2 regions of the Isoptericola haloaureus genome follow, and region 2 is predicted to be linked to the other one. Evidence: riboswitches for the same ligand, from Rfam matches in the RefSeq annotation. Region 2 holds a riboswitch; the other holds the start of a gene.
The links. A riboswitch is a leader RNA that binds a small molecule or an ion and turns the genes downstream of it on or off. The one in region 2 is predicted to bind S-adenosylmethionine.
Positions count from the first base shown of each region.

Region 1: another riboswitch for S-adenosylmethionine. It lies ahead of V5O49_RS05910 (hypothetical protein); the one in region 2 lies ahead of V5O49_RS15100 (hypothetical protein).

Region 1 is NZ_JBAGLP010000116.1:89,394-94,335, forward strand. It holds gene V5O49_RS05900 (hypothetical protein) at 136-858, shown strand; gene V5O49_RS05905 (DUF3841 domain-containing protein) at 1,004-1,699, opposite strand; SAM riboswitch class IV at 1,846-1,963, shown strand; gene V5O49_RS05910 (hypothetical protein) at 1,972-2,694, shown strand; gene V5O49_RS05915 (hypothetical protein) at 2,741-3,769, opposite strand; gene V5O49_RS05920 (hypothetical protein) at 3,863-4,126, shown strand; gene V5O49_RS05925 (TIGR02391 family protein) at 4,167-4,942, shown strand, end outside.
Region 2 is NZ_JBAGLP010000118.1:1,086,995-1,091,936, forward strand. It holds gene V5O49_RS15090 (nuclease-related domain-containing DEAD/DEAH box helicase) at 1-1,519, opposite strand, end outside; gene V5O49_RS15095 (PepSY domain-containing protein) at 1,659-2,348, shown strand; gene V5O49_RS15100 (hypothetical protein) at 2,375-2,665, opposite strand; SAM riboswitch class IV at 2,737-2,855, opposite strand; gene V5O49_RS15105 (DUF4352 domain-containing protein) at 2,923-3,714, opposite strand; gene V5O49_RS15110 (sensor histidine kinase) at 4,213-4,942, shown strand, end outside.

The DNA of each region.
Region 1 (4,942 bases), on a different contig from region 2:
ACGCCCAACCTGGCTTCCGATATCGAAGCTGCCACCTCGACCCGGGCGTGGAAGCCAAACGGGCCGTCCCATCCAGGCGGGCCCCTGAGATCGCCAATGCTGTCTTCGAGGCGACAGCCCATGTACCGTTCCGACGTGCCGACTTCGTCCCCACCCGCCAGCAGCTTCCTCGCGACTCGGGTCGTCCATGTGGCCGCCCCGAGTCGGCTCCTGCGGTTCAGCGCGTTCTTCGCGAACGGATGGCAAAAGCCGATTCCTTCGGTCATCGTCGTCGCTCCGGACACCGCCGATGACGCGGCGGCAGTTCTAGTCGACGAAGTCGTTCAGGCCAATCACAACCGGCAAGTCCTCAACCGGAGCGGCGACCGGCTCGGCTGGGCTTCGTCCGGGCTCGTCCTCGCGGCCGTCGTCACCTTCTTCGTGGCCTTCGCGTTCCCCTCGGCAACGAACATCATCCTGGTCGCAGCTGGCGCTTTCGTCGTGGCCGGAGTTGTCGTGGGAATCATGAACGGGCTGGAATACCGGCGAGTGCTCACGTTGCTGAACGCACCCCGGATCCTCTCGGATGATCACGACGTCCTGCGTCGGATCGACCTGCTACCTGGCGCGGATGCCATCGCCCCGGCCCGCTTCGACGTCCCGGTCATCCTCACGGCCGCGTTGGCCCTCCCGGACCGCGACCAGAAGGCCGTCCATGCACTGCTCTGGGAGTACGCCGGGCTCCTGGAGGAAGAAGCGCGAGTACTCGACGAAGCCGACGAGGACGACATCGTTGCCACCATGGAGGAGCTCATCCCGAAGCAGCACCTCGTTGAGGAGCAGCTCAACCTCCGCCTCGGCCGCTCGACAACTCATTGAGCCGAATGCCAGCCAGTTCTTCCGCAACGGACGAGGTCCACACCTCGGGTCTTCTTCGATTGTGCCCTGCTGCCGTCAACGACCCTCGCGACCAGTTCGTGTTGACGAGGTTGCATGCCGTGGCGGCACGCGCCATCGTCGCCGGTCAGTTGATGCGCACAGCCCGCACGACGTCCCGCTCGGTCAGTTCATGCACTGTCGCTTGCAGGGACCGATGGGGCGGGATCGTGGCGAGGTCGAAGATCGCCTCCCACGACGCTTCGATCTCAGCGCGCAGGTCGAGCGGCCAGAGAGCGAGCGCCACGCGGTCGAAGCAACGAGTGCGCTCGTCCCACGCGTCCCACTCGACGTCGAACCGACGTCCCCACTCGGCATCGGTCTCACCGGGAAGCGGAGCGATGTTGATGCACCGGTTGAGTACCTGGTGCCAGTCGATGTAGTCCGACAACAGCACCCGGTCGCGTGCGACCCGGAGGGTCAGCAGAACGGAGCCCGGAACTTGGCGAGCGTGTTCGACGACGGCGGTACGCGGTGTTCGAGCCCAGGCCCAGAGCATGCCGTTTCCGGTGGTCGGAAGTCGGTGGCGCATCTGCTCGGCCATCCAGCCGTAGGCCTCGCTGAAGTCCGGATCCCCCAGCATCGGGTCGCCGCACAGGACACCGTCACGGGCTAGCACCTGGTACGCCTCGCGGGATTGCAGGGTCACCAGCGTCAGCATTCCGCTGGTCAGGTCTGGCGTCCTGAGCCGGGGGACGGTGACGACCCGGGCCAACCGGTGCGGCAGTCGTTCGTAAGGGCGCAGAGACGCCACCGATGTGCGATGAACGCCCGACACGGTCACCGTGCCGACCTGTCAGGCAAGGTCCGGGCGTGGACGCGGAAGCGGCGGAGATTCATCACGGCCGACGGTACGGGCTGCCGCCGACGCTCATCGTCGAAGGTCATCGGATCCAGCCCATGTCGGCGGCATGCGATACGTTCTGTCCAGGTCAAGAGCGGCCAGCGACACGCCCTCCGCGTGCTGGTCCGGCAACCGCGTGACCTCGCGCACGGTGCCTCGGAGGGAGACCGGCCCGACGGTGACCGTCGTCGGGAAGTGCGAAGGGAGTACTTGTGGTCCAGGACAAGGTTCTGCTCGAGAGCGGTCGGGTGGAGCGACGCCCCGATACCCAGACCGTCCAAGCTCTGGCGACCCGCGGCGCCAGCGCGATCACCGTCGGACAACTGTGCACGGCATGCCTGGTGGGCGACTGGCCGATGTCGATGTTCCGGCAGGCCCAGACCTTGTGCGACACGTGCACGGCCTTGGACCGCGAGGTCGCCAGAAGGTCCGGCTTGGCGGAGGGAACCCGCGCCGGACGCTTCCCCGGACAGTCGGCGAGAATCGGTGGTCTGAACGACCAGCACGATCCAGACTGGGAGCCCATCCGGCAGGCGCACGACTACCGGCGGGGAGAGTTGGCAGGGGTCTTCCTGCGCGCTCGTTCGCTCGGCGTCGTCCAGCTCGAGGAGCGGCACCTCGGCCAGGCGCCGATCGAGGTCATCCCGATCGACGTCCTGCGCCGTCACGACCTGATCCCGGCGGACATGCCCGGCCGAGTCCGCAGGTTCGCCGACTGGTTGCAGGCACTCGACCCGGAGGGATACCGACGGCGGTCTGCCACCCTGTCCGACGTAGACACCCTCAGCAATGTGCTGATCGCCCACGAGCGAAAGCGGCAGCGCGCCCGGTCCCGCGCCGAACTCGACCGAGCCGTCCGGGACGCCGCACGCCTCTCGCGTGCGCTGGCCAACTCCGCAGTGGGGGTGATCGGGTCTTGGCGCTGCGGCGGGTAGGCACCGATGTCGGTGTCTCGTCTCGATATGGACTCGAGGACCCGAGTCAGCCCTCGCGGCCGGCGCTGGTGTCGATCAGGGCGTAGGCGGTTGGGCCGGCGATAGGGGCGACGAGGACCGGTGTCGACTCCCCGATGTGCCAGACACCAACGCCCTGCGGCAGCGACGCGAGCAGGTCGGCCTCGGCCTGGGTGGGGCGCACGATCTCGTCGAGCAGCGCCATCGAGGCCGCGGACTGCTTGTAGAGGATCTTGATCGCCGACTTGGTGATGATGCCCTTGACCTGGTTGCGGTGCGCCGAGCCGGCCTCGCCAAACTGGGTGATGTCGGCGAGCTCGTGGAAGATCAGCCAGTTGGAGCACCGCCACTGGCTCGTCATACGCAGCCGCTCGTCCATCGCGCGGGCCTGGGCGCGGTTGCGGAGCTCGTCCCAGCCTTCCTCAGACACCACGCACCGCCAGCGGCCGTCACCCGAGCGCAGGGTCGCGTCGATCCACGCCGAGGTCGCGGCCTGGGCAATCGCCCGCAATTCCGGCGCGGCGCCGACGATGGCGGACGTGTCGACGACGGTGATCGGCGCCACCGGGTCGAGAGCCACGGTGGAGTCGCCGTCGAACATACCGGCCAACGGCCCGCGGACGAGGCGGCCAAGCACCAGACGTAGCGCCGTGGGCGCCTCGGCTCCGGCGTCGCCGAGTTCGTCGCGCAGGGTCGACGGCGGCCGCTCGAGCCAATCGACGACGGCCGCGACGGTCGCCACCACGTCGCCAGAGTCGATGGCTTCGACGACGCGGTCCAGGACGGTGCGCTCGAACTCGTCGAGCACCCGGCCTGGTCGCAGGGTCGTGCAGATCGACTCCAGGGCGAGCGATCGCCTGGAGCCGACGAGCCCACGCCACGTGGCCGGGTCGACGTCGGGCGGGCGGGTGCCTTCGTCGAGCGGGTTGATGACGTTGCCGCTGCCCGGTCCGACGGCGACGACCTGCCCGCTGAGCGCCCGAGCCAGCGGCACCCATTCGCCCTTGGGGTCGGAGGAGACGATGACCTGGCGGCCCCATCCGATCTCGCGCAGCATCGCGGTCTTGACGCAGAAGGACTCCTTGACTTCCTACGCGAGCTCCTCGAACTCGCGCGCGACACCGTCGCGGCCGAGAAGGCCGTCAACGAGGTGCCCCGCGAAGAGCAGGGCAAGGCCGCACTCACCGAACTCTTCAGCGCCCTCAAGACCGACGGCACCCCGGTCATCGTCGAGAACATCGTCAACCGCATCGACGAGGTCCTCCGCGGCGTCCGATTCGAAGGCTGGCAGTCGACCATCCGAGGCGACAAGGAAGTCCAGCAGGCACTCCGCAAGACCCTCTACGTCCAGTTCAAGATCCGCGACGCCGACGTCTTCGAGAAGGCCCTCGGTTACGTCCGGGAATACTACTGATGATGGAGGCCAGACGCCGCGTGATGAGTACGAGCACACCGTGAGTTCACTCTCGGTCGCCCAGAAGACCTATCTGGAAGCGATCCTCGACATGAGCGGCGGCTACGTGCTGGACTTCTCTGACGCCAGCTTCGCCGAACACCTCGCAAGCGCCGGCATCGATATAAACGCCGCGCGATACACGGCCGAGGGACCGTCCAAGGCCAGACGCCTACGGGCACTATGGCAGGTCGGCTCGGATACCGAGGTCTCTGCGACTCTGCGGGTGCTCGCGGAATATATGGAAGCGAAGAACCTGATCGGCTCCTGGAACGCGAATGTCTCCGACGAGCAGATCACGAAGGTCCGGCAGATCGCTGACAGCCTCGCGACCGAAGGCGGCAACGCCAGCACATCGACGCAAGCGTCGGCCGTCGCTATCACGACCGAGGCGACCGTCACCGACAACCGGGTCTCCATCGAGATCCACGAAGACATCCACACTCACATCAAGCCGTACCTGGCCGTCGGCCACTACTTCCACGCAGTCGAAGAGGCGTACAAGGTGGTACGCGAGAAGCTCCGCCAACTCACCGGCTTCGAGGGCGCAGACAAGGTCTTCAGCCAGAACGCGCAGAGTGACAAGTACCTGCGAGTCCTGTTCGGCAAGGACGAGCCGAGCAGCGACGTGGAGAGGGACTTCTTCCGCGGAGTCGGCTATCTCCACCTGGGGGTGCAGTTCCTCCGCAACGAGAAGGTCCACACGCCTGCGACCGATGTAGAGCCGAACCTCGCAGTCCACTACATCTCGCTCGCCAGCCTCGCCTACGACCTCAT
Region 2 (4,942 bases):
GGTCCCGCACCCCGTTGACGGCCAGCACCACCACGGATCGCTCGAGCCCCTTGAACCCGAGGACGTGCCCGTAGAACACGTCCTGCTCGGCGAAGAACGCGTCCCAGTACTCGGCGTACCCGCCGAGCTCCACCTCGTTGACCTGCTCGGGGTGCCGCCGCCCGGTCGCGAGCAGCGCGACCGAGCCGGGCTCCCAGCCCTCGGCGAGCAGCGCCTCGACGGCGTCGTCCGCCGCCTCGACCGCGGTCTCGGCGGGCACGTCGACCACCCGCACGGGCGGCCCGTCGAGCCCTCGGGGCTTCACCACGTCGTCGGACAGCGCCCCGAAGACCTGCGCGATCTGCTTGGTGGACCGCAGGTTCTCGTCCAGGGTCACCGGCGTGAGCTCCAGCGGCACCTGGCCGTCGCGCGGAAAGACCCGCTGCGCGTCGTCGAGGAACACGTACACCCCGCCGGTGTCGGCGTCCCGCAGGCACCGCAGCAGGGAGGGCCACCACAGGTCGCCGAAGTCCTGCGCCTCGTCGACGACGACGGCGTCGAACAGCTCGTCCGGTCCGCGCAGCGCCGCGAGGCGCCCCAGCTCGGTCGGCAGGTGCCGCTCCCAGTAGTCGGGGTCGTCGTCGCGCCCGCCGACCGCGCCCCAGGAGACCGGCAGCTCGTGGAAGAGGCCGACGTAGGCGGGCTGGTCGCGGCGGGGCCAGGTCGCGGTGATCCGCTGGAAGTAGCGGCCGAGGCCCCGCGAGTAGCACAGCAGCGCCACCCGCTCCCCCGCCCGGGTCCGCCGTCGGGCCTGCTCCAGCGCCAGGTAGGTCTTGCCCGAGCCGGCGCCGCCGACCACCCGCATCCGCCGCACCTGCGAGAGGGCCCGCAGGATCTGCACCTGGTCACGGGTCATCTGCTCGAGCCGGGTCTCGTGCTCCAGCGCGCGCGTCAGGTGCTCCGACTGGCTGGGGAACCCGCCGGCCACGCAGGCGACGAGTCCGTCCAGCGCGTCCTCGTCCAGCGGGGCGTACCCCTGGCCGTGCCGCTCGATCGCGTGCTTGACGCGTTCCGCCACCCCGCCGGGGCTCTCGAGGTCGTCGCGCCCGATCACCATGTCCCGCGGCAGGTCGAACGAGTCCCACCCGCCCGAGACGTAGCGGTGCGGGAACGCCACGAGGTGCGCGGTGCGCGACGACGACGCCGGCTCGCCCCGCTCGCGCAGCAGCGCCTGCAGCACGTGGCGGGCGCTCTGCACCTGCCGGACCGGCTGGATGCGGTGCCGCGCGTCGCCGCTGCCCTGGTACCAGGACCCGCCGGACCGCTCGATGTACCCGCCCTTGACCTCGATGACGGCGATGCCGACGCCGGGCCAGGCGACGAGGAGGTCGATCTCGTACTCCTGGTCGTACTCCTGCAGGTTCACACCGTGGCAGACCACGACGTCGTCCGGGAGCTCCGCGCGCAGCGCCTCCCAGACCGCTCGCTCGGCTCCGCCGTCGTCCGGGAAGTCGGGCGTCGAGGGGTGCGTGCGGGGCATGCTCCTTTGGTACCTGACGAATCGTTTCAGGTCACGGACGTTCCAAGAGTTGGTGTGACGATTCACCTGATTTCACCCTCCCCGGGTCTTACAGCGAGCACATGTCCCGCTCCCGTCCATCTCCGCCACAATGGCCGCCATGCCGTCCTGCCCTGCCCACCGCCTCGCCCCGGCCCGACGCGCGGCCCGCACCGGTGCCGTCGTCGTCGCGGCGGGCCTCGCCCTCGCAGCCTGCTCCGCCGACGTGGCGCCCGCTCCGGACGCCGCCACGCCGGCTGCCTCCCCCGCGGAGACGTCGCCCGCACCGAGCAGCACGCCGACCGAGCCGTCGGCGGGCCCCAGCCCGTCGCCGTCGGACACCCCGAGCCCGCGGGCCCAGGAGCCCGAGCCGGCCGACACCCCCACCTACCCGTCGTTCGACCCGCACACCGACCGCGCCCTGCAGACCATCGCCGCGATGGAGGCGACTTTCGGCGCGGGCGCCTTCAAGGTCGAGGGCGACGACGACGGCACGCGCTGGAAGCTGGAGCTCACGCAGGGCGACGATCGCCTGAAGGTGAAGGCCGAGGCGGACGACACCGGCATCGCGACGACCGACACGAAGCGCGACGACCTCGGCGACGACGACCGCGAGGCCCTCGGACGCGCGCAGGTCAGCCTGAGCGAGGCGATCGTCCGCGTCGTCGAGTCCTCGGGCGGCGTCCTGGACAAGGCCGAGCTCGAGGAGGACGACGGCCTCGCCTACTGGGAGGTCGAGGTCGACCTCGGGGACGACGACGAGCACTACCGCGTCGACGTCGCCACCGGCACGCTCTCGCGGGACGCGTAGGGGCTGCGCACCGGCGGCCCCGGCGGTCACGCGGCCTCCCCCACCATCGGCGGGCGCGTGAGGTCGCCGTCGCCCTCAAGCCTGGGGACGACGTAGAAGCCGTCGGGCGTCTTCCAGTCGTAGACGACGACCGCGTTGACCTCCCGCAGACTCCCACGCCACGACGCCAGGCGGTGCCGGTCCACCCACCGCAGCCCGCGCCCGGCCTGGTCGCGCACCGCACAGCTCAACATCGCCAGGTGGTACGAGTTCCTGTGCTGCTCGTGGATCTCCCAGGGCAGCCGGGCGAGGACCTGCTCGTCGAGCTCGGGAAACATCTCTGCTCCTTCGTCCGGGGAGCCGGCCGACAGCCACCCGGACGCGCGAACGAGCCCGGAGGCCGTCGGCGACCCCGCTCTTCCCCGCGCCGGTCGGCGCGAGGCCGGTCTTCCTCCTGAGGCACCGTGCGCGAGGAGCGCGGTTGCCGGATCGGCACGCGGAGGACGTGTCGCCGATCACTCGTTGACCTGGGCAGATGTCTACCCGACACCGGAGGCGGGCCGCAACCGCGACGGCCCGCCCCGGACGTCCGGTCTCACTGCAGCGAGACCTCGACACCGCCGGAGAACGCCGAGTCGTGCAGCTCGAGCGTGGCGGGCGTCGCGTCCGTCGGCACGTCGAAGACGACGACGCCGTCCACGGTGTTACCCGGGTTGATCTCGTTGAGGAAGCTGTTCGAGTCGTCGAGGTAGATCGCCGCCTCGGAGTCCGCCGAGTGCGTGCGACCCTCGGTGTCGACGAGCTTCTGGCTGCTGCCGTCGAAGTACTGCGCCTCGTCGCCGATGTTCTCCACCGCCATGTGGACGAGCACGAACTGCCCCTGGGCCTCGGTGTTGAGGTACTCGTTCCCGATCTGCGCCACGCCGTCCTCGAGCTCGGTCACCGTGAACTCGAACTTGCCGTCGCGCGCGGCGTCGCCGAGCCCCGGCAGGTCCGCGGCGTCGGTGGCGGGCTCCTCCGCCTGCTCCTCGGCATCGGCCGCGTCCTGACCGTCCGCGGCCGCGCCGTCGTCGGTCCCGGCGTCCTGACCGGAGTCCTCGGTCGTCGCGGCGTCCTCGGAGGCGACCTCCGCCGTCGTGCCCGCGTCCGCCGGCGCCTCGTCGCCGCCACCGCCGAACGCGGCGCCGACGACGGCGATCCCGACGAGCACGCCGAGGCCGGTGAGGACCTTGTGGCGCGCGAACCAGCTCTTCTGCGGCCCCGGCTCGGGAGCCTGCGGCGCTCCGGACCCGCCCGGAGGAACGGGCTGCTGCGGGACCTGGCCCTGCGGGGCGGGCTGCTGCGGGGTCTGCGGAGACCACGCGGGGTGCTGCTGCTGGTCGGACATGATCGCTCCTTCGTCGAGCCGGTGATCGAACGAGATCGATCCTCGGCTCCGGGTGCCCGACGGCGGATCCCCCGGGCGGCTCGACCCACCGACCCGAACGGGGGAACCTCGGGCCGCGCTGCCGACCCGATCGGGTGATGACCGGCGTCGGAGGCGCGCCGTACGCTGCCCGGTATGTACCCGCCGTCGTCCAGCCCGGGAGGGCCGCCGCCGGGCCCTGCCAGTGGTCCGAGCGGCCCTGTGCCGGGCTACCCCGGCTCCCACGAGGGAGCCGCCGCGCCCGATCCGTACGCCGGCTCGTCCGCGGCGCCCTCCCCGGCCTCGTACGCCGGTGGGGCTGCGCCGTCGCCCTACCCGCCGTCGCCGTACCCCGGCCCGACGCCGTACCCGGGTCCGATGCCGCACGCGCCCTCCCCCGGTTCCCCGCCCGCCGGACCGACCCCGAGGCCGCCCGGCCAGGGGCGTCGCACGGCGAGCCGGTGGGGGTCGATCGGCGCCGTGGCGGTCACCTGGTTCTGCGCCGTCACGGGCGCAGCCTTCGCGGCACCGGCCGAGCTCACCAACACCCAGGTCGCCGTCTTCCTGCTCTGGTTCGTCGTCGCGGCCGGGGTGGCAGCAGCCGTGTGGTGGCGCACCACGCACCCGGTCGCGGTGTGCCTGGCGACCGCCGCGGTCGGGATCGTCAGCCCGCTCGGCGCCGTCGCCCCGCTCCTCGCCCTGCCCTGGGTGGTGGCGCGCACCGACCTGCGACGCAGCCTGCTGTGCGGTGGCGCGACGACGCTGGCGCTGATCGCGACGTTCTGGCGCGACGCCGCTCGCGAGGGCGAGAACGTCATCTTCTCCGCGACCGCGGAGGACGGCGGCGCGACCTCCTACATGACGCCTCTCGGATACCTGATCCTGGGCGTGCTGGCCCTGGGACTCGCCGTCGGCGTCGGGCTGCTGCGCCGCGTCGCCACCCGGGCCGGGGCCGACGCCGACGCCGCCCGTTCCGTCGCCACCGCCGAGTCGCGACGGGCTGCGACGTACCAGGCGCGGTCCGAGACGCTGCAGACCGAGCTCTCACGGCAGGAGGAGCGCGACCTCATCGCCCGCGAGATGCACGACACGGTGGCGCACCAGCTCTCCCTGATGTCGCTGCAGGCCTCGGCCCTGGAGGTGTCGTCGGAGGACGCCGAGACCGGCGACGCGGCCCGGTCGATGCGGTCCTCGGCGCACCGTGCGCTGG